DNA from 4 places in the Sporosarcina sp. P19 genome. Region 3 is predicted to be linked to each of the others. Evidence: riboswitches for the same ligand, from Rfam matches in the RefSeq annotation. Region 3 holds a riboswitch; each other region holds the start of a gene.
What was found. A riboswitch is a leader RNA that binds a small molecule or an ion and turns the genes downstream of it on or off. The one in region 3 is predicted to bind thiamine pyrophosphate.
Positions count from the first base shown of each region.

Region 1 (5,617 bases), on a different contig from region 3:
AAGACTTTCTTGCGGCTTACTTGGTAGAAGTCCCGATTACCTTAATACGGTAATCATGAGCTTTGCCTCTTCTTCGCCTCACTTGCTCGGCAAGGAAAACTGCTTTCCCGAACATATTCAAGCGCTGTATGAACGAGCACGAGAAGAGGACCTATCTTTTACTCACACCTTCATCACACCGCAGACTAATCGATCTCAAAGTGCCTTTAATATGTCAGATGAACCAGTCTCTGCGAAGATTGTAGGTAAGACATCGAAAGGACTTATCATTAAAGGAGCTAAGCTACTTGCAACACAGGGCGGCGTGACAGATGAAGTATTGGTATTTAGCACGCCTTCATTTCTTGGGGATCCTGATGAAGCTTTCGCCTTTTCCATTCCCTCCGGAACAGAAGGTTTGCGTTTTCTTTGTAGAGAATCATTTGTAGGAGGGAGTTCCACATTTAATTACCCACTGAGTTCAAGGTTTGAAGAGATGGATGCTGTAGTGGTTTTCGATAATGTTCTCGTCCCATGGGAGCGTGTATTCTTTCATCACAATGCCGAAGTAGCTTCAGAGTTTTTTTCCATGAGTTCGTTCCATCCATTCGCCACACATCAAGTCATTACGAGACAGATCGTCAAAACGGAGTTCATGCTGAATTTAGCAGAGCAGCTCGTTCAAACGATTAATATAGCGGAATATCTCCACATTCAAGAAAAACTGTCTGAAATAATTATTGGACTCGAAACAATGAAAGCACTGCGAGATAAATCGGAAGCTGATGCAGCACTCGATCAATGGGGGTATATGTGTCCAAGTGCAATACCACTTCAAGTAGCCAGCAATGTTTTCCCGAAAGTCTACCCGCGTTTCAGTGAGATCATTCAGCTAATCGGAGCAAGTGGAATGATTGCGTTACCCACCGATAAGGATTTCCATTCGGCTATTCAACCTGATCTCGCAAAGTACCTGCAAGGAGCTACAAAAACCGCGGTAGAACGTGTACAACTGTTTCGTTTGGCTTGGGATTTGACGATGAGTTCGTTCGGCACAAGACAAACACAATATGAACGGTATTTTTTCGGAGATCCGGTTCGCTTATCAGGTCATCTATACCGATCCTATCCGAAAGACGCGGGGCAAGAAATGATACGCGGTTTACTTTCCGATTAAATAAGAAGTCTGCAATTCACCTAAACTATTCGGATGCATGTCTACACAAGTGGTTCACCAACGACATCAAGACTTACATTTTCTTTTATCAAAAAGCTCCCGAATAAAACAACTCCCCTAGGCCATGTTAGATGGCATAGGGGTGTTGTTTTAATTAATAGGTATTTCTTGAAAATCGATGCGAATAAATTTACCCGTTTCTGCTGAATAGGTGACAGTCACTAGCACACCGAATTCCCGTTCTTCCTCTTTTAACCAAAGCTGGAACTTTTCCGTGTTTGTAACTTTCTTTGAGTCAGTTGCGATATGCAAATAATCCTTGATATCTGCATGAGGATACTTGAGCATCGTTTGCTTGATAGCAAGCCTTGACCATTTGGCGTATGCCGGTACTTCCACTTTACTAAGTGCAGCAACTGGCGCATCACTAGTGCCCGACCCACTTGTCAATAAAACTCCAAGTGCCAAGCCTATTTTCGCAAAGATGGCGCACACCTCCTTTTAAGAATAGCATGCGCTGATTATAACCATTCAATTCTAAATAAAAAAACATCCAACTAAAATAGTTAGATGTCTCTTGTATATTAAATTTTTATTGTCTGTTCTTCCTTCACACCAGGCCACATTTGTTTCGTATACGCCATGTCCCAGAACATATACTCATAACGAGTCGTATTAAGGAAAATCTCCTCTAACTTCGCTAATTCCGATTCAGGCTTACCTTTTGCTGTTTCATCCATTAAGTCTAAGCACCAAGTAGCCAACTCCCCGAAGTCTTCCGATGAATACATGCGAATCCAGTCACCGTACAACGGATGATCCAACGCACCTGGCAACTCAGAAAGCTCTTTGCCGATCTCCCAGTAGCTCCACGCACACGGCAATAATGCAGCGACTACTTCCGCTAAAGAACCGTTTTGACTAACATGCAACATATAGTGCGTATACGCTAGGACAATGGGTGACGGCTTGGCATTCTCTAGCTCTTCTTCTGTAATACCAAAGCGAGCTGCATACTTACGATGTAGATCCATTTCCGTGTTTAGTGTACCGTTAAGTAACGCTGCAAATTTCCCCATCATCTCTACATCGGTAGCCTTCATCGTGCCTACAGCAAACACTTTCGCGTAGTCAATTAAATACAAATAGTCTTGCACCATATAAAATCGAAACTTCTCCTCATCCAACGTACCATTTCCAATTTCTTGGACAAATGGATGACTATGATTCTGTCTCCAAATTGGTAATGTCTTCTCTAATAAGCGCTCAGTGAACTTCATGTATACTCTCCCCTTTTACGTAGTAAATGAAAAAACCACTTCTTGACCAGAAGTGGCGGAGAGACATCACAGAGCCAGAAATAAGCTACGTAACATCTGCACCACTTCCTTACGCCGGTATGAACCGGATCAAGTTAAAGGGTTAAAGCAATATGCTTCTCTCAGCTCCACAGAGCACCCCTAGCGGTAACAACTATTTCATTTGTATATCCATTATAGGCATATCTTGTCAGAAAAGTCAAACGAATTAAGATTATAAACGGCCCAACATACAACACAGTGAATGGCAACAGTCCTCAAGTTGATGGCATTTAACCGAATAAGTTTATTTTTAGTGAGAGTCACGCAGTTTCAAATCTTTATTCTAGATGTTCTTTAAGCTTTTTCTGAACATCTTCTTCTATTTTTTTCACGCGCTCTTCTTTTAGTTTACGTCTTGGTTTAGGATGAAACCATTCGATTTCACCGTTAATAAATGTTCCTTTAAACTCTTCACCCTGGATCTTTAATTTAAATAACTGAAGTGGCCGAGTTTGATTTCTGCTAATCGAACGTTCGATTTCAATATCATCTGCTTCATTTCGAATCCCTTGCTCAGATAACAATTCCAACACTTTATTCTCTATGGCAATTACCTCTTCTTCACCGACGTCTTGCTTCGGATGTGGATGAAGCCATTGGATTTCACCATCATGATAGTCACCCTTATAATTACGACCTTCTATGATGAGCTTAAACTGAATTCGCTCGTACTGCCTGTCTTCAAAAACTTTTTCCGCTTCAAAGTCGTCTACCACAGGAAACACCTCCAAAAATAGTAACAAGTCTCTTTTTTATAGAATAATTCATCTTACTTCATCCATCACTACTAATTCAAGCTATTTGGCACAAAGTTAGATTTTTCCATCGTTCAAGTTTACTTATAAGGATCCTTTTCAAATATAAATAAAATTTACATATATCTAAGCAATAAGTTGTTGTCAAACCAATCACTGTTCTAAGGCACTTGTTATAAACGCAAAATTCAGTGGAAAAATGATGTTCACGGCCAGATTAAAAGCCGTTCAGTCTATTGCCCCTTTGCTCATTACAAGTCAGCATGCCAAATTCACACTTGGGTAACGGTCTTTTTAAAGACATTCATAATAAGCACGAATGTTGAGCCTATACACCTAAAACACCTGTAATTCCACTTGGATTGACGACTGGTTCCAGCCTATAAAGTGTTATTACTCATATGTTTAATGATACCCTAATTTCTGTGTTTCAATCATTTGAAATGACACTCTAACTATTTTATTGGACTGGTATCTAAGCTGTTCGAACACACTCCAATGCGCGAACTACTAATCATATAATAATTTATATATAAACAGCAAAATTAACAGGAAAAGCCCAACAACTCTTTAGAATTGTCGGGCCCTGTCTAGTACTTCCTTAAAAAACTTGGTTTTGTTTGATACCATTCGTCGCTAATCACGTGATGGCACACTGAAATAATTCGTTCTATGACCTGTGTATAGTTTGCTAATATACGGATGGTGAAGCCAGGAACAGCAAGTTTAGATAATCCAAATGTAAATTCTCCAGCCTCTTGTTGAATCGTTTCATACAATCGATCCAATAAAGCATCGCTTGTCTTTTCTCCAACGACAATTAAGGAACCTAAATGTGTGTATCCTTCCATAAAACCTAACTCATTCATATGCTGAGATGCTGGATGAAGTTTAATATGGTCAAAGGCAACAAGTTGATTTTCCATATAAATCTCCGTTTTCAAACGGAGCATATCGTAGCTGAACTTTTCTCCTTCCGGCGACCATCCGGGAGTCAGTATATCGGAATATAGCAATGTTGCGCCTTTTTCCATGTATATACTGTTTTTTTGATAACAACTGGCATCTTTGTATGCAATAAGTGCATCCGGCAAGTACTCTAGATAACTGTCTTTTTTCATATGAAAGATCGTCTCTTGGTACACTGGCTTGGTGGGCGTTCTATATACTTTCGTCGACGACTGGGTCGTCAACGTCAGCATCGCTCGTTCACCAAGCGTGACTTTCATTTGATACCGATCTCCATCTAAATAGCCACCGCCAGGATTTAATAAATAATAGCATGGATAACTATTCTTATTGAAATAGACAGGGCGCATCACTTTAAATGCACCCTGGAAGTAGACACTTTTTGCCACGGAGCGTCCTAAGCGGTTTTCCATGACAAGGTCAAGAACGCCTGTCCATTCAGACATCTTGTCCTAGTCCTTTTAACAAAGCATGTTTCCTGACCCACTCTACTACTTCATCTAGCCCTTGATCGTCTTTTAAATTAGTGAAAAAGAAAGGCTTATTTCCTCGGAATACTTTTGTGTCAGACTCCATGACTTCAAGACTTGCCCCGACATATGGCGCCAAATCTGTTTTGTTTATAATAAACAAGTCAGATTTAATCATTCCTTGTCCGCCTTTGCGCGGGATTTTTTCACCCTGCGCCACGTCAATTATATAAATGGAAAAGTCTACGAGTTCCGGACTGAATGTAGCCGCTAGATTATCGCCGCCACTCTCTACAAAAATCAACTCTACGTCGGGATGCTTTTCCTGCAATTCATTAATCGCCGCAAAGTTCATCGATGCATCTTCCCGAATTGCCGTATGTGGACAGCCTCCTGTTTCCACCCCGACAATGCGGTCTTCTGGAAGAATACCGTTGGCAACTAAAAACTTGGCATCTTCTTTCGTATATATATCATTTGTAATGACAGCCATACTTACTTCGCCCTCTAAAGCGCGTGTAATCTTTTCGACCAGCATAGTTTTTCCTGCACCAACTGGTCCACCAACACCTATTTTAATTGGTCCCATTCTAAGCACATCCTTATTCTCAATTTCATTGTGTTCATTACGAACTAAAAATACGTATCCCAACACGTTCGTGCTGCATTTGTGAAAGCTCGAGTCCTGGCGATACGACTCCAAACTCTTCTTGATCTAATTCCATAATTTTGTCTGTTGTTTGCTGAAGTTGTTGTTGAAACGTATAAATAATCTTCTGTCCCGCAGTTTGTCCAAGCGGGATGGCCCGCACGGCATTTTGTACGAGACTAACAACCGTCGAATATAAATAATATAAAATCGTTGTAGTCTTTTCTACTTGAAGGTGATGTCCGATCATTGTAAAA
Region 1 is NZ_PDYR01000006.1:95,189-100,805, forward strand. Features, by position in the region: gene hpaB (4-hydroxyphenylacetate 3-monooxygenase, oxygenase component) at 1-1,156, shown strand, start outside; gene CSV74_RS08560 (DUF3889 domain-containing protein) at 1,307-1,606, opposite strand; gene tenA (thiaminase II) at 1,741-2,436, opposite strand; TPP riboswitch at 2,526-2,628, opposite strand; gene CSV74_RS08570 (YheE family protein) at 2,796-3,233, opposite strand; gene CSV74_RS08575 (urease accessory protein UreD) at 3,863-4,687, opposite strand; gene ureG (urease accessory protein UreG) at 4,680-5,300, opposite strand; gene CSV74_RS08585 (urease accessory protein UreF) at 5,338-5,617, opposite strand, start outside.
Region 1: another riboswitch for thiamine pyrophosphate. It lies ahead of tenA (thiaminase II); the one in region 3 lies ahead of CSV74_RS09370 (ECF transporter S component).

Region 2 (5,617 bases), on a different contig from region 3:
AGCCGTGTGAAAAACTTAGATGAAGCAATCGAATTATCGAATCAATCCAAGTTCGCAAACGGTGCTTGTATTTTCACAAGAGACGGTGGAAATGTACGGAACTTCCGTGAAAACATCGATGCAGGAATGCTCGGATTAAATATCGGCGTACCTGCACCTATGGCCTTCTTCCCGTTCTCTGGGTGGAAAGATTCCTTCTATGGTGATCTACATGCCAATGGAAAAGATGGACTGAACTTCTATACACGTCAAAAAGTACTTACTGGTCGTTGGGAGTAATCACTATACCATACGAAAACACCTTCTCTTTGTTTTAAACAGAGAGAAGGTGTTTTACGTATTATCAAATTGTAATTGTCTGAATAGTTTCGAGTTGTGTGGGGACCTGGTACCGTTTCTACCGTTTCTATATAAATACTCTTTTATTTACAACAACCGTGTGTATTGCATTAGTTCGCCTTGCTGGAGGTTACATATAGTACAGCAAGGAGGTGAAGTTTATGTCAAAATGTGAAAAAGCAAGCAAAGAACAGCTTTTCTTCTTCGGGCTTCTAGCCGGATATGCTTTGCTCGGCTTGTTTTTAATTGTGCCCGCTGTATTGGCGGTCGTTGGTGCTAACCTGCTGCTTTTAGCCGTTGCAGTGATCATCGTGATCATCATCGTGTTGTTCGCCTTGGCGATCATTCTGAAAGGCCTGTCCCGTCTGTTTCATCATCGTAAACACTGATGAATAAATGCAGCCGCCACTTTAAAAGTGGCGGCTGTATTTTTACATATATTGAACTGCGAGAATTAAAAAAGTATTAAGGTAGCACATACTTTACGTAGTGTAATGATTCCTAATAATTACACTGGACCGCAAACGACAACATAATTACCGCGATAACTGTCCAAATCAACAACAATGATAGCATTCGTTTCGCCCATTTAACACAAGCACAGTATGATCCTCACATCCTCCAAGACTCGCTACGAGTGAATGGCTAATTCATTCTCGATAGGACTTCCACCCACTATATGCTGCAACCTAGGCTTGGTAACTCAACCTGGCGCCACTTAAAGCAAAAGGAGTAAGCAACTCATGCGTCTTCTGACAGCCGTTTATGTAATCCTTCATCAGTATACCTGTTATCGGGCTAAGCAAAATGCCGTTTCGGTAATGACCGGTACATATATGCAGCCCGTCGATGAACGGATGAGACCCCATGACCGGCAGATGGTCTGCGGCTTGGGGACGTACACCGACCCATGTTCGGTGGATCACTCCATCACTAAGCACAGGCAATAGGCGGGAAGCCCGTTGTAATAGCGAAAGAATGCCATGAGCCGTTACTGATGTATCAAAGGAACCGGGAATAGACGTTGCACCGATGAGCATTTCCTTATTTCGTTTCGGCACAATATAACAGCCGTCTACCGCAAATACCGTTTTGACCGGTGCAGGGCCGGCCAGCCGGATTGACAAGCATTCACCTTTCACAGGAATGACGGGCAAGGAAAAATCAGTGTCAGCTAAGAGATGGCTGCTCCAGGCACCGGCTGCAATCGTCACTTGAGTTGCATAAAGCGAGCCGATTGAAGTATCAACCCCCACTATCCGGTTTTGCTGAATCAGCAGACGAAGAGCCTTTGTTTCTTCATATACATGGGCACCGGCATGCATTGCTGCTTTCAAAAAGGCCTGTGCGAGCAAGGGGGCTTTCACTTGATGGTCTTTTTCCAGAAAAATAGCACCGGCAGTTTGGGACGTCATACAAGGTTCGATCTCCGGCACTTCTTCCGGCTCAAGCCACTGAATGGATGGGTCCTTTTCGGATAAAAAGTGATACTGTCGGTGCAGCTCGTCACGATCCTGTTCTGTCGCGGCCGTTTTGATCAGGCCAGCTGTTCGTAAATCAATGTCTATACCCGTTTCGGACAGCAATTCATCACGAAGTTGGGGGAACATCGCTCGGCTTTCCAGTGCGATTCCCAACAACGGATTGTCCTGCTCAAACTCATTTTGCGCCCCAAGCATCCCTCCTGCTGCCATAGAGGCCTGTCCGGCTTTGCCTGCATCAAATACAGCTACGCTTAAGCCTTCTTTGGCCAGTCGATAGGCAATGGAACAACCTATTACTCCTCCGCCAATAACAATATGATCATATGTCTTCATTATTTCCACTCCTCATAGATGACCTAAATACTAATGCTATTGAACATCTATATCAGCCTGTTAGAAAATGAAAAACGCCACTTTCATAGAAGAAAGCAGCGCCTCATGTATACAGTCCATAACATACAAGTGATGTAAGCAGTGCCACTTCCCTTCGCCAGTACGAGCTGGATCAGGTTCCAAGAGTCCCAAAGTCAATCACTTTGATCTCAGCCTTTTTTCAAAGGCACCTCTAGCGGATGAAATATTCATTTTTTTCAGAATAACATACAAGCCGAAATTTGTCATTTGAAATTAGTTATGGATCGGTGCTTATGCAAGGTGATTTTATAACAAGACATCAAAGAGAATAATCATACAACGGCAAACCATTCATCCGACCAGGTGATTGGCTACTTGGTTCTTTTTGTATGCAATTGTAGTGTATTGACTGAATTGTATCGTACACAGCGTAGCCCGACACTAAAATATTCTCAACTCTCTTTTTACTAGAAACGTAAGGTGGACTGTAAATACTGCACTATTGCAAACCAAAAGTGCTGGTAGAACTTTCTTAATCCATGTATTTATTAAATAACCTTCTATTATTGTGTAAGAAGATTCAACACTTTGACTGATGAACAGTGCTTTCTTATCGGAAGGATTTTCATAATATACGGACCAGTCACTCCTGCAATACCTATATTGTTCCCAGTTGTGGCAGCGATTACTCCTGCTACCTGCGTGCGGGGACCTGGTACCTCATCCTACGCCTCCCATTCAAGACTCAACACGCGATTTCGTCGGATCTCCCTTTGGTGATGGAATATCAGTGGATTCAGCTAATTTCATTAAATAATATATTTCTTCACGCGCCATGTGATCTGCCATTAAAGGGGTTAGGGTCCCAAGCGTTTCTTTCTTCAAATCCATCTCTTCCAACTCTCTTAAAAATGCTTTAAAAATAGTCATCTCTAAGTTGATGTCCTGATGGAATTTAGTTAACGCTGGGAATTTCATAATATTCGTACGTAAATAACCAGCCATCTCAATTGCTTTTAAATAAAATGCTTCCCACTCTTTAGTAAATCGTTCACTTTTCTTTTTGAGCTTGGCTTCCACACGGTCTAAATTTGCATCAAGAGCGCCCGCATGCCCTGCCGCATCGAGTAACCACAGCAAGTCATGGTGAAGAGGATGTACAGTCGGTGGTTTCTCTCCTTTTGCAAAGCATGTAAATATACGTATAGCCTCTTCTACTTCATTCACCATGTGATTAATAAAGGAAGGTGGCAGAGAAATTTTGATGTTGCCGACTAAATGCTGCTGTATTAATAATAATTTAAACTTGCGAATATCTTCACTCGCTTTTAAAGTTTCTTGCGCTAATGTCCGTAGAGATTGTGTATCCAGATCTCCCTTTGCTTTAGCAAGAAGGCCATCAAATAACTGTATATAATAACTTGCTGTCTTAATATTTGCCACTTCATCCGGCGCTAAAGAATCGTGAATGAAGCGTGCATGATCGCCTAATATTTGTAACCAAAAACGCAGTTCAAATGACATCTCTTCCTGTAAACTCTTCAATACATTCCCTCCCTATCCATTGAGGTCTCTGACAGTAGATATTCTCTTCACACGCCAATTAAGTGTAAAGAGACTTCCATATTCAGTAGCCTGCAATCTACTTCCCTATTCATATTATGTGTAGCTGCTGTTTTTATGTATGTATTCACGGTGGAGATACACCTTCAATTATTCCAGTCAAACATAGAATTTCACACGCAACGAGTATATATAATGGAGGTTAAATAACTCATGGACGTGCTGCATATAGTGAGCATAAATACAATCAGAGGAAGTGGTTTGCATGATAGAAAGGGCGCTGCTTTTCATTATTCTATTACGAGTTATTTCAGGAAGTATAGAAATAACAGCTGCTGCACTCATGTTTAAATTCAATGACTTGGAAAAGGCGTTTTATATTAACTCTTTACTTGCATTAGTAGGTCCATTTATATTAATTGTAACGACAGGAATTGCATTACACGGCCTCACTGAAAAAGTATCTTTAGTAAGAATGATTTGTCTATTCACAGGAATTTTCCTCATCCTTTTTAGTTTAAAATCTAAATAAATACTTCATTCCATACATATCTCTAAATAGAAAAGAACCTGACAGTTTTTTACTGTCGGGTCCTTTTTCAGTTTCTTTGATTGGATTCTTCAATTTCTTCGATATTAATGAACTTAAACACCATAAAAGTCAAAATGACTCCCAGTACAGTGGCAATGATATAACTGCCGTTCAGAAAATCTTTCATGGCAATTGACATCAACGGAGGGCCTGCGGCTACACCGATAAATCTGGCTGAACTGTAAAAAGAAGACACCGTGCCTCGTAGCTCTTTTTCAATATTTTCTGTAATAATCGCATCCAATGCAGGCAATAATGCGCCTATGGCTATTCCGACTATACTAGTCACAATCAACAAGAGGATCAAGTTCTTGCTTGTAAATCCAACAAAAATGACACTGGCAGACATGGCGATTAAGCAAATGACCATGACCCTTTTTATAGTTTTCAGTTCGCCTTTAATTTTTCGGCCCGATAAAAAGGAAGCAATACATAGGAATAATAACGGAATGGCCAAAACGAATCCTTTCTTAATCCCCTCAATATCATGTGTTTTCTCCAGGTTTTCCGATAAAAAAAACAACATACTGAATAGAACCAGCATGACTAGAACTCCATTTAAAAATACGGTATACAACCATTTACCTTCTGACGCAAATATCTTTTTAGTGTTCTTGATAAACACCTTAAACTTTACGGGTTCATCTTTTTCTTTCGGGACTTTAACAAATAAGAAGATCAGTACAAAAGAAATGACGCTGAGTGCAGAAATAGAGAAGAATGGCAGGAACCATAATAGAGCAGCAAATGCTGAACCTAAGATAGGAGCTAATACTTTTCCAAACGTGTTTGACGTTTCAATAATTCCCAAACACTTACTGCTTTTTTCACCATCATCTTTATATAAGTCACCCACAAGCGGTAGCACGATTGGCATGGCGCCGGCTGCTCCTATACCTTGTAATACCCGACCAATAATAATCATCATATACGGGTCATCCATCTTCCACGAAGCAAATCCCGCAATCAGACCTCCGATCAATGCAAAGACTAAACTTGGCAATATCACCATTTTCCGTCCGAAACGGTCTGATAAATATCCGGCTACTGGGATAAGAAAAATAGCCGCCACCGAGTAACTGGTAATAATCATACTCGATTGAAACGATGTAATCCCCACTTTATCTTCCAATAAAGGAAGCACGGGTATGAGCATAGAATTCCCTAGCGTCATAATAAGAGGAATTGAAGCCAGACTAACAATGCACCATACACTAACCTTGTCCGCACTTTTATCCATTACCACACCTCATCATATTTTGTTCTACTAATTAGAGGTATGGTT
Region 2 is NZ_PDYR01000005.1:62,882-68,498, forward strand. Features, by position in the region: gene CSV74_RS07395 (CoA-acylating methylmalonate-semialdehyde dehydrogenase) at 1-279, shown strand, start outside; gene CSV74_RS07400 (hypothetical protein) at 501-728, shown strand; gene thiO (glycine oxidase ThiO) at 1,029-2,156, opposite strand; TPP riboswitch at 2,289-2,400, opposite strand; gene CSV74_RS07410 (DUF2935 domain-containing protein) at 2,916-3,701, opposite strand; gene CSV74_RS07415 (YqhV family protein) at 4,006-4,272, shown strand; gene CSV74_RS07420 (MFS transporter) at 4,340-5,572, opposite strand.
Region 2: another riboswitch for thiamine pyrophosphate. It lies ahead of thiO (glycine oxidase ThiO); the one in region 3 lies ahead of CSV74_RS09370 (ECF transporter S component).

Region 3 (5,617 bases):
CTGTGGTTGAAGAGCTATCGCCTGATGAAATTAAGAAATCCGTAAAGTCTTGGAGAGCAGATCATCAGCGGGTGTAATGAAAATGAGAGCACAGGATCTGAACTAGATCTGTGCTCTCTTTTACTGTGGTTACATATTTTAAGTGTGGCTTATCGAATGATTATCAATAAACTGATAGTAAAAAAGCCGAACATAAACTACCTATCATGACAAGTAAAAAAAACATATCTATGCCGTTATACCGTGTAGGATAATAATACGTCCTGGCAGCACCCATCTGATACTGTTTTGCTTCCATCGCAACTGCAATGCGTTGTGCGCGACGTATACTTTGGGCAAATAGAGGGACGGTATAGGATTGCAATCGCTCATACAACCCCTTTATCCCTTTTGAAAACTGGATATTCCGTACTTTCAACGCATTCCTGCGAATTTGCAGCTCTTCAGTTACAGCAGGAATTAAACGAAAAGCCGCAATAAAACTATATGCATATTTGGATGGTAGACGAAACTGCTGCATCATAGCGTAAAAGAATAGTACGGGTTGGATCGTTAAGATAAACGTAAAGCCGACGAATCCGAATGAAAGGGACTTACTTCCGAGCAAAAGCGCATGTTGAATGCTCTCTTCGGAAATCTTGAACAGCCCCCATTGCCAAAGCACCGCTTCCCCCTTACCGAACAACAACATCGTCAATCCAGTAGACAGGAAAGAAATGACTAACGGAATTGAAAGTATTGAAAGTTTCTTCAATGAATAACCGCTGAATACATAAAACACTATTCCGTATAAAACCGCTTGTGAGATAGCAAAAGGTACACTTTGATTCACAAGCGTAATAATCAAGAACGCAAAAAATACGATAAATTTTAGTGCGGGATTGACTCGGAATAACCAGGTCTCGCGTTTAGGTGTGAACCAATTGAACATTCTTTGCACCTCCTGGTATATTAGCCGTATGCAGTACGCCGTCCACTACAGTCCAAACAGCAGTGGCGAAGCTCTCTACAATTTCCGTATCATGCGTAACCATCAAAATGGTCATGCCTTCAATGCGCAACTGTTCCAGCTTCTCAAGAATGGCGAATGTGTTTCGTGCGTCCTGTCCAAAAGTAGGTTCATCGAGCAATAAGATATCTGTATCAGGAGTGAGAGCAGTTGCTACACTCAAACGACGCTTTTGACCCGTAGATAGCTGATAAGGATGGCGTGAAACAGAATCAGGTAAGTTAAATAAGCGTATCAATTCCTTCGCATAACGATCTGCATTAGCTTTTGGCATATCGTGCAAAGAGACGGTTAACTCTTCCGTAATCGAATTCGTCACAAATTGTAGTTCGGGATTTTGAAAGACAAGTGAAAGACCTTTCGGCAGTTGGCGCTTCTTCTTTTTCCACGCAATGGGCACGCCGTTCACCTCGTAGACACCGTCAGTCCGAAGTAATTGCATGAGTGATAAGAGCAATGTACTTTTACCAGAACCATTTTCTCCAACAATCGTAATCCAGTCAGCAGCTTGTACGGTCGCCCGTTTGACAGAAATCTTCTCCACTTGACCACGATAGCCGTGAAAGTCCTGAATCTGAATTTTCTCCTCGGATGTAACTGTTTGACGATTGATCATCATCGATTGAAATGCTTCAGACGCTTTATATTCTTCCCATACCCCTGGATACCAAATACCATAACGTTTCAGTTCTTCCTGAAAGTGTGCGAAGATCTCTGCAGGTGAACCGTCTGCTATCATAACCCCATGATCATTAAACAGCACTACGCGATCAACCCAGTCCGCAATCAAATCAATTTTATGTTCCACGATAATCACAGTTTTATCAGCGGTTGCTTCTTTAATAGAAGACCAAATTTGTTGCGTGCCTTCTGGATCCAGTAAGGCAGATGGTTCATCCAAAAATAGCACGTCAGGTTCCAGTAATAATACAGAAGCTAATGCTAACCGCTGCTTCATACCTTGCGACATTTCATTGATGGACGTATGTGGGTCTTTCAAATGCAAGTCTACACGTTTCAATACCTCTTCAATAAGAAGGGCCATTTCTTCACGCGGAACTTGAAGATTTTCCAATACGAAAGCGAGTTCCTCATCGACATATGTCATACAGAACTGTGTATCGGGGTCTTGGAAAACGAATCCCCATGAGTCAGGCAACTGAATGTCTGTTGCTTTCATTGGTAGTTCGATAGAGTTTGGTATAATGCCGCTCAATACTTGGAGTAAAGTAGATTTCCCGCAACCACTAGGACCGAGCATGAGAACTTTTTCACCAGGCCGAACAGAGAAGGAGAGGTCTTTAAAGAGCAAAGCATCTTCTCCTGGAAACTTTAATCGTAAATCGGTAACGCTGATGTTTTTCATAGTTGGATCATTCCTCCGCGTTTACTGATCAAGCAACGTATATTCTTTCTTATCAACAGGTCGAATTAACGATGTCACGCCTGTTGCTTCTAGCGCTCTTACAATAAATACAGCGAAAATACCTGTGAAGATGAATGCGCTGATTGTACGTAATCCGTATTTCACAATGAGTGCCCATGTTTCGAGTGCTGCGTACCCGTAAATTAAATCGAGTCCGAAACTTGCAAGACATGAAGCGATACCTGCTAACCCGGCGATTAAAATGGAATAGCGTCTATAACGGAATGCAGCAAACAGTAATTCCGCAGCAAGACCCTGTGCAAACCCATACATCAAAACCTCAATACCATGTCCGGCAAACGCAGACAAGGAAGCCCCTGCCAGACTTGCGATGAATGCAGTACCAGGCTTTCGCAATAATAAAAAGGCGAACGGTCCTACCATGAACCACATGCCGTAAAGCAGTTGACGTGCGACAGGCATGATCGGTTTGACGACAGTGTATAAATCATCCCAAAACTTCATCAGTACCCCAAACACCACGCCAATCATGATGGTGATCAACAAATCGGTAAACTTTAACTTCTTCATACTCTTCCACTCCTTGTTATTTTTTTATACAAAAAAGCCGTCTGAAGAGCAGACGGCCGAAGAAGGAAAGAGATTCCTGTATAATTCCATCGATCACGGTCTCTACGCTGGCATTACCCAGATCAGATTAACGGTCAGCAGTAGATTAATCTGCTATCTCAGCCTGTTTCTCTCAAGCACCCGTACGGACAATTATGTAAGTAATCCTAGTATACAGCACGTTGAATTGTCTGGCAACTTAAGAAATTACTACACGTTTCAATGAACTGCATACAGTTTAAATTGAACATATACTAGTGAAATCCTGATATACTAAAAGGATAGAAATAATCTTAATTGTGTTCTTAATATAATGTAAATAGAGTGTAAAAGGAGTTTTTACATGACGAAACATATAGCATTTATTGACGTGGAAACGACAGGTATGAGTGCCGAGGCCAGTGAAGTGATCGAGTTAGGCGTTATGCTCGGAGAGTATGAAGATAATCGTATTATTCGGGTGGCTGATGAGTATTGCGAGTTTCAAGAACCGTTCTATTCCATCTCTCCGACCATTACGAATCTCACAGGCATTACCGATCAGATGGTAAGAGGGAAGTCATTGGATATGGATAGAATCTTGAAAATACTAGATCAAGCAGACGGTATAGTAGCGCATAACGCATCATTTGATAGAGGATTCGTTAGTCGACTATTGCCTGAAACGCTCGACATGGACTGGTATTGCTCCGTCCGACAAATCAAATGGAAGAATTACGGCTTTGAGAACGGTAAACTGCAACAATTGCTGAGAGCGCACCGAATTCAAGTGCATAACGCTCACAGAGCGCTCGACGATGCAAAAAATCTTGCGGTCTTGTTGAACTCGTCCAATCCGCATCTGGAAGATGATACATTCATCTCCTATTTGATGAATAAAGCGCCGATGAAGAAACCAGCTAAAACAAGATTTTAATAGCAGTGAAAGATGTCCGGGAAGTACTTTGCCGGTCATCTTTTTTATTGGTGATCAGTTGTGCAATCTTTTAAGGGTGGTGGCTCTTCTTAATTATAGTTGAAAATGACTAAGACCACTCAAAAACATCCCATGTGCATAGTTTATCCATATGTTATTGCTATACTACTCTTGAAATCAACAGTAAAAGAAAAAGGGGATAGTTTGATGGGTAAAAAAATACAAACCGTTATGTTTTTAATGGGTGCTCTATTAATCAGTGGTTGTAGTAACGATACACAATCAAATGATCAGAACAATCAACAGAGCAACGAAGGAAATCATCACATGATGGATGACTCTACAATGGAACACGGACATATGAGCCATGACAATGTAGTGAGTTTAAAAGACTCGACAGGTGTAAATGAATTAAATATCCCACCATTGCTAACTAGTGATGCGACAGATAGAACTGAATATACTATCAAAGCGCAAACAGGTAAGGTAGATATACTTGATGGGATGACTACAGAAACCTTGGGATATAACGGTGATCTGTTAGGTCCGGTTCTTCAATTTAAAAAAGGTGAAACCATAAAAATTAACACAATCAATGAATTGGATCAAGAGACAACGTTTCATTGGCATGGTTTAGAAGTGCCTGGTGAAGCAGATGGCGGACCGCATACAACACTTAGTCCTGGTGAAAAAGAACAAATAGAATTTAAAGTGACACAAGAAGCGGCTACGTTATGGTTTCATCCACATCCCGAGGGAAAGACATCTGAACAAGTATACAAAGGACTTGCAGGGCTAATTTATATTGAGGATTCTAATTCAGCGAAATTAGAAATTCCTAAAGAATACGGAAAAAATGATATACCTTTAGTTTTCCAAGATCGAATTTTCGATGAGCAAGGCCAATTGGATTATAAAGCGGTAATGAACGAAGATGGAACGATAGGCGATACGTTATTGGTCAACGGCACAGTAAATCCTGTATTACCAGTAGAGAAAGAACAAGTGCGTCTTCGCTTGCTAAATGGATCAAACGCGAGAAATTTCACATTCAAATTGAATACAGGTGAATCGTTTGTTCAAATTGCGACAGATGGTGGCTTCTTGAATAAACCCGTCAAATTGAATGAAGTAACCTTGACGCCATCCGAGCGAGCAGAGATAATTATTGATTTCTCGCAACTAAACTCTACAGATGATTTATCTTTAATTAATGAAGATGGATCTATCCTTTTGCCGTTTGATGTGTCACATCAAGAAGTAGATGGTACAGAAAGATCCGAGCAGCTAAATGATTTTGCCGTAACGGACGAAGAAAAAAACATGCCGGTTACGAAGAATATAGAACTTTTTGGCATGATGGATCATGTAACGATTAATGGAAAGAAATTTGATCCGGAAAGAATAGATTTTACGCAAGAACAAGGCGTGACAGAAGTATGGGAGATCTATAATAAAAAAGATATGATGGGTGGTATGATTCACCCATTCCACATTCACGGAACACAGTTTAAAATAGTTTCACGAGATGGTGTAGAACCTAAAGAGAATGAGAGGGGATGGAAGGATAGTATTGCTGTTCATCCTGGAGAAAAAGTGAAAATCGCCATCCAGTTTAAGCATAAAGGTGTGTACATGTTCCATTGTCATATTTTAGAACATGAAGACAACGGAATGATGGGACAAATAGAAGTGA
Region 3 is NZ_PDYR01000007.1:77,832-83,448, forward strand. Features, by position in the region: gene CSV74_RS09355 (DUF6526 family protein) at 1-77, shown strand, start outside; gene CSV74_RS09360 (energy-coupling factor transporter transmembrane component T family protein) at 164-931, opposite strand; gene CSV74_RS09365 (ABC transporter ATP-binding protein) at 909-2,375, opposite strand; gene CSV74_RS09370 (ECF transporter S component) at 2,397-2,966, opposite strand; TPP riboswitch at 3,049-3,160, opposite strand; gene CSV74_RS09375 (exonuclease domain-containing protein) at 3,349-3,921, shown strand; gene CSV74_RS09380 (multicopper oxidase family protein) at 4,129-5,617, shown strand, end outside.

Region 4 (5,617 bases), on a different contig from region 3:
CTGCCGCTTCTTCCCCTTGATAAGTAGACAACGCGATCATGCCCATACCTGTCATATCTGGATCGGAAACTGGACCAAAGAATGAATATCCACCATCTTCATTTTGGTTATCGAATAAGAATTGTAGCGCTTTTTGTTTCTTATCTGTATTCCACTCACCTAAGTCGGCTCCTAGACGTTCGCCTGTATCCATCGCAAGCAAGGCCCACATATGTTTATTAATGCCGCCAAATGAGCCTGTCTCTTCGTTTTGTTGCGATGCTAATTCTGCATAAAGATTACGATTCGTTTCCCATGCATCTGCTGGATCTTCGTTCATTGCGAGTAACCCGAAGATAAAGCGAATATGATCTGTACCATGATGTATAGGTTCTAGATAATCTGGATCTTCTTTTTGCCATTCTGGTAATATCCACTCGCCATTATTCAGGTCTTCACCTGCTGCGTAAAGTCCTACTAATGTTTGCCACGAATCCAATTTCATTTTTTTGTTTTTATAAAATTGAATGGTTTTAGCTAATAATTCTTCCACATCTGCCTGCTCGGCAACCGTTGCTTTGGTTTTCTCTACTCCTGTATCAACCGCTTGTACTGTTGGAGTTAAAACCGACAACACCAACAACAAACTTAGCAACACAGAGAATGTCTTGCTTACTCGACTACCTTTCCTCAACGACTCCTACCCCCTATTTTTCTCAATAAAAAAATCCCGCCTCCGGAAAGAGACAAGGATGGATGCGTGTTTAGACATACATAATACAACACAACATACACACCTTTTCCCGGAAGGCTGTAAGCATTGTATTATGGTAAGTCTCCTGACTTTTGGATACGAACGCAACTTCAACCTTCCCAGTATAAATACCAGTGGTTGTCTGAAGTTACTTTCCAATTACAGTGGCCGGACCGTTCAGGATTTTCACCTGATTCCTTTTTACGTCTTGCAAACTAGCAAGACACCAAAATACGCTATAAACTCCCCTTAATCATAATGAGTCGACAAAACAATTGCAATAGCGAGATTTTTGACGTGTAGAATATTTTCCAACCTCCTATAAATGACCAATTTATTCCTTTCCTATCTTGACTATCTTTTCAGACTATGTAACGATAAGATATGGATAAACACTAGGGGTGCTGTTGCTGAGAGAGGCGTTCGCCTTAACCCTCGAAACCTGCTCTAGATAATGCTAGCGGAGGGAAGTGGACATATGACGGATTTCGACCGTACTATGCAACCGCTTCGCACAGAGAAGTGGTTTTTTTGTGTGTATTTTTTGAAGAAATGAGAAGTGGTAAGAATGATGACGAATAAGGTTTTAGAGTTTACGAATGTATCTTTTCATTATCGAGCAACCAATGCTTCGAAACCAACTGCTATTTTTGATCAAGTCGATTGGCATGTAAATGAAGGCGAATTTGTCAGCATCATTGGACCAAGTGGTTACGGGAAAAGCACGTTGTTCCGACTAGTCACCGGTCTAGAAAATCCTGACAGTGGTGAGATTTCATTGAACGGAGAAGTGACAACGAAGCGGTTGGGCAAAGTCGGCTATATGCCGCAGCAAGACTTACTTATGCCGTGGCGAACGATTCTTGAAAATGTCCAATTACCAGTAGAACTTCAAGGCGATAAACCTACTGCCGATCAGATCATCCAGCTACTAGCTGATTTCGGACTGGCAGGCGAAGAAAACGCCTATCCTGGAAATTTATCAGGTGGGATGCGACAACGGGTTTCCTTTTTACGAACGATCCTGACCGGCTCCAATGTTTTATTGCTGGACGAGCCATTCAGCGCATTGGATGCAATCACACGGCTGACGATGCAAGAGTGGCTGATCGATCAATGGCAGAAGCTCGATAAAACGATCGTCTTCATCACACATGATATCGACGAAGCTTTATTTCTATCCGATCGCATCTTTGTACTAGCTGAAAGACCAGTACAGACGATTCGCGAAGTCATCGTGCCTCTTAGCCGACCACGTACTATGCGAGACTTGGCACGGCCCGAACTGATGGAACTGAAGGAGCAACTTATTAGTGAGCTTCGTTCGGAGGCGCGGCTATGAAGAAAATCACTTCGTATAGTTGGTCTATACTTTTCGTTTCGATTTTACTGGGCCTATGGGAAATTAGCGCACGTCTTTACGACAAAAGCTTTCTCTTCCCGTCCCCTTCAGCGATTCTGATCAGATTATGGGAGCTAAAAACGGAGCTGTTTATCCACCACTTACCTCCGACTGCTTTAACTATCTTAATCGGCTTATCGATTTCAATCATGCTCGGATCCACACTGGCAATTGCGATGTATAGTAAGAAACCGATCGAGCAGGCGTTTTACCCTATCCTGATCGCGTCGCAAACGATTCCGGTCATCGCGCTCGCACCGATTTTCGTCTTATGGTTCGGCTACAGTATTTGGAGTAAAGTCGCGGTTACGGTACTGATTACTTTTTTCCCGATTACCGTCAGCGTTTTCGACGGCTTGCGCTCTTCAGATAAAAATTTACGTGAATTAATGCTAACAATGGGTGCGTCCGCAAAAGATATCTTCTATAAACTAGACCTACCTTCCGCTTTGCCATCTTTCTTCTCTGGACTTAAAGTGGCGGTCACACTGAGTGTAATCGGTGCGGCCATTGGGGAATGGCTGGGTGCTCAGGCAGGACTTGGATATTTCAGCAGAAGAATGATGACGCAATTTGACAGTGCCGCTGTATTCGCACCGATCGTCTTGCTTTCTGCAGTAGGTATTATTTTCTTTCTACTCGTCGTCGTATTGGAAAAACACTTTTTACAATGGAGGAATCACCAATGAGAAAACATCTATTCCTTAGCATCATTTTTCTTCTTGTACTGCTAGCTGGGTGCAATAATGATAAGTCTCCCGCAGATAACGAAGAGACACCGAAAAATGAAAAGAAAAAAGTCAGTATCATGCTCGACTGGTATCCAAATGCAGTACATAGCTATATTTATGTAGCCCAGGAAAAAGGCTATTTTAATGAAGAGAACGTGGAAGTGGATATACAATTCCCTGCCAATCCGACCGATCCAATGAACTTGACCGCAGCAGGAAAAGTGACTCTTGGACTGTATTACCAACCGGATGTCATTTTAGCGCAAGCCAATGAAGACATTCCAGTTAAAGCAATTGCTTCGATTGTGCGAGAGCCACTAAATTATACTGTCATGCTAGAGGAAAGTTCGATTCAATCACCTAAAGATCTCGAAGGTAAAACAATCGGTTATCCAGGAATTCCACTAAACGAATCTTTGATTAAAACGATGGTAACGAATGACGGTGGCGATTATGACAAAGTGAATATGATCGACGTTGGATTCGAACTGGAATCTTCACTCGTTTCAAAACGTGCCGATGCCGTGACAGGAACATTTATTAACCACGAAGTGCCTGTTATGGAATCGAAAGGCTTCAAAACGCGCTACTTTAATCCAGTAGACTATGGCGTGCCAAATTATAGTGAAATTGTGTTGTTGACGAGTGATGATACATGGGACAAAGAACAAGACGCTATCCAGGCTTTCTGGCGGGCAGCACAAAAAGGGTATGAATTTATGGTAGAACAACCCGAAGAAGCTCTCGACCTCTTGCTAAGCAACCAAGATCAAGCGAACTTCCCGTTAGACAAAGCAATCGAAACGGAAAGTTTAAATGTGTTATTACCGAAGATGGATACAGACGGTGAAGCATTTGGTACGCTTGATGAAACATCTTGGGAAGAAGTGCGGGACTGGCTACATGAGATGGAATTGATCAAGACGAAACCTGAAGTGGACGATATGATTTTAGACGTCAGCACAGGTGAAATGTTTTCTAAAATAACGAAGTAACACGCACAAAGGGCTATTGCGGAAGTCTCTATGACTGACCGCAATAGCCTTTTTCGATTCTATGGAATTAGCGAGGAAGTACCGTAAACTTCACAGCAAATGACTTTTTCATTGCGACACCTTTTTTATTCTGCAACCCTTGCTCCACGCGTAAATAATGAACTCCTAGTTGCCATTCTTTAGTTGGTGTAATTAATAATTGCTTGCTATTTGTAGGATCCACTTTCGCTGTAAAGCTTTCGATACGTTCTGCGCTATTTGGCGAACGGGTAATGTAAATATGTTTTGAGTAGTCTTTTCCAAGTAGTAATTCATTAGTAAATTTGATTGTGAATACTTTATTCGTTTGTACTTTTAGTTCTGGAAAATCGCCTGTAAATTCATTTGGCGGAATAGGTGTAGAACTAGCTGGTAACGCATGGCTCAGTTTCTCTAAACTTACTATCCCTGCACCAAAATGAATATCTTTACCCGGCGCGCCTAGGTCTGTCGCGGTCATTTCTAGTAACTGTCTGATTTCAGCCGGTGTTGCTTCAGGCTTCAATGATTTTACCAAAGCCGCTGCACCTGCTACCATTGGTCCCGAAAAAGATGTTCCACTGACTAACTTATAGCTATTAGCAAGGGTTGTCGTATAGATTGCCGCACCTGGAGCGACTAAGCTCACGTGAGAGTTATAGTTTGAAAAGGAAGCGCGCTGATTATCTCTTTCCGTTGCGCCAACTGAAATGACGGAAGGATAAGATGCAGGAAACATGATCGAATTCCCTTTCGTTGCATCATTCCCTGCAGACGATACGACCGTGATACCCGATTCGACTGCACGCTGAATCACTTTTTCTTCCATTTGAGAAGACATGCTGCTTCCGTAACTCATATTGATTACATCGACTTGTTTCTTGATGGCGTAATCAATCGCCTTAATACTATCCGACACTTTACTGAGACCGTTCAGATGCGAGATTTTCAACGGCAATATTTTGGTTTCATATGTTCCCGCAATACCTACTACACCCAGATTATTTCCAGCCTTAGCCGCGACTACGCCTGCGACAGCTGTGCCATGGCCATTGACGTCCTGAAGATTCGAATTATTTGCGTAAAAGTTATAACCGCCTGGCTGAATTCGGCCCTGTAAATCTTCATGTTGTAGATCAATGCCGGAATCAATGACTGCCACGACGGTCATTTTCTTTTGTTCTTGCACCCTAGACCACATCCACTGCGGCTTCATTTGTGGTATCCACCACTGCTTCACTAGAATAGGATCATTGAATACAACATGCGAATAGCGCTCATAGTTCGGTTCAACATGTAAGACGTTGGGATCTTTGAGAAGTTGTTCCTTCATTAATAGCGTATCAGCAGAATCTGTAAAGCTCCATAACTCCACTTTGTCTGTGATAGGTTCGCGGCTTTCTACACCGGGTACGCTATCGTCTACAGAAAATGTTTGACGATTTTCTTCGTACTCTATCAACAACTCATTTGAAGCAGCTTCTGCACTGACTACCCCTTTAAATCCAAGTACCGCCAGCAATCCAATGCAGGCAATCAAAACTACATGATGCCGTCTTTTCATTCGCCCCTCTTTTCCTCCCTGCCACACTTTAGTAATATGGGATTCTTTTAAACCATTATAACTCACTTTTTACCATCTTCATACATACTAGGCGTATGATAGAACTACTTTAAATGACGAATTTTGAAACATTCCTTGGAATGAATATCCTGCGACCTACTTCCATTACACAAC
Region 4 is NZ_PDYR01000005.1:38,505-44,121, forward strand. Features, by position in the region: gene CSV74_RS07295 (DUF4430 domain-containing protein) at 1-673, opposite strand, end outside; cobalamin riboswitch at 792-979, opposite strand; TPP riboswitch at 1,121-1,219, shown strand; gene CSV74_RS07300 (ABC transporter ATP-binding protein) at 1,305-2,075, shown strand; gene CSV74_RS07305 (ABC transporter permease) at 2,072-2,824, shown strand; gene CSV74_RS07310 (ABC transporter substrate-binding protein) at 2,821-3,861, shown strand; gene CSV74_RS07315 (S8 family peptidase) at 3,929-5,443, opposite strand.
Region 4: another riboswitch for thiamine pyrophosphate. It lies ahead of CSV74_RS07300 (ABC transporter ATP-binding protein); the one in region 3 lies ahead of CSV74_RS09370 (ECF transporter S component).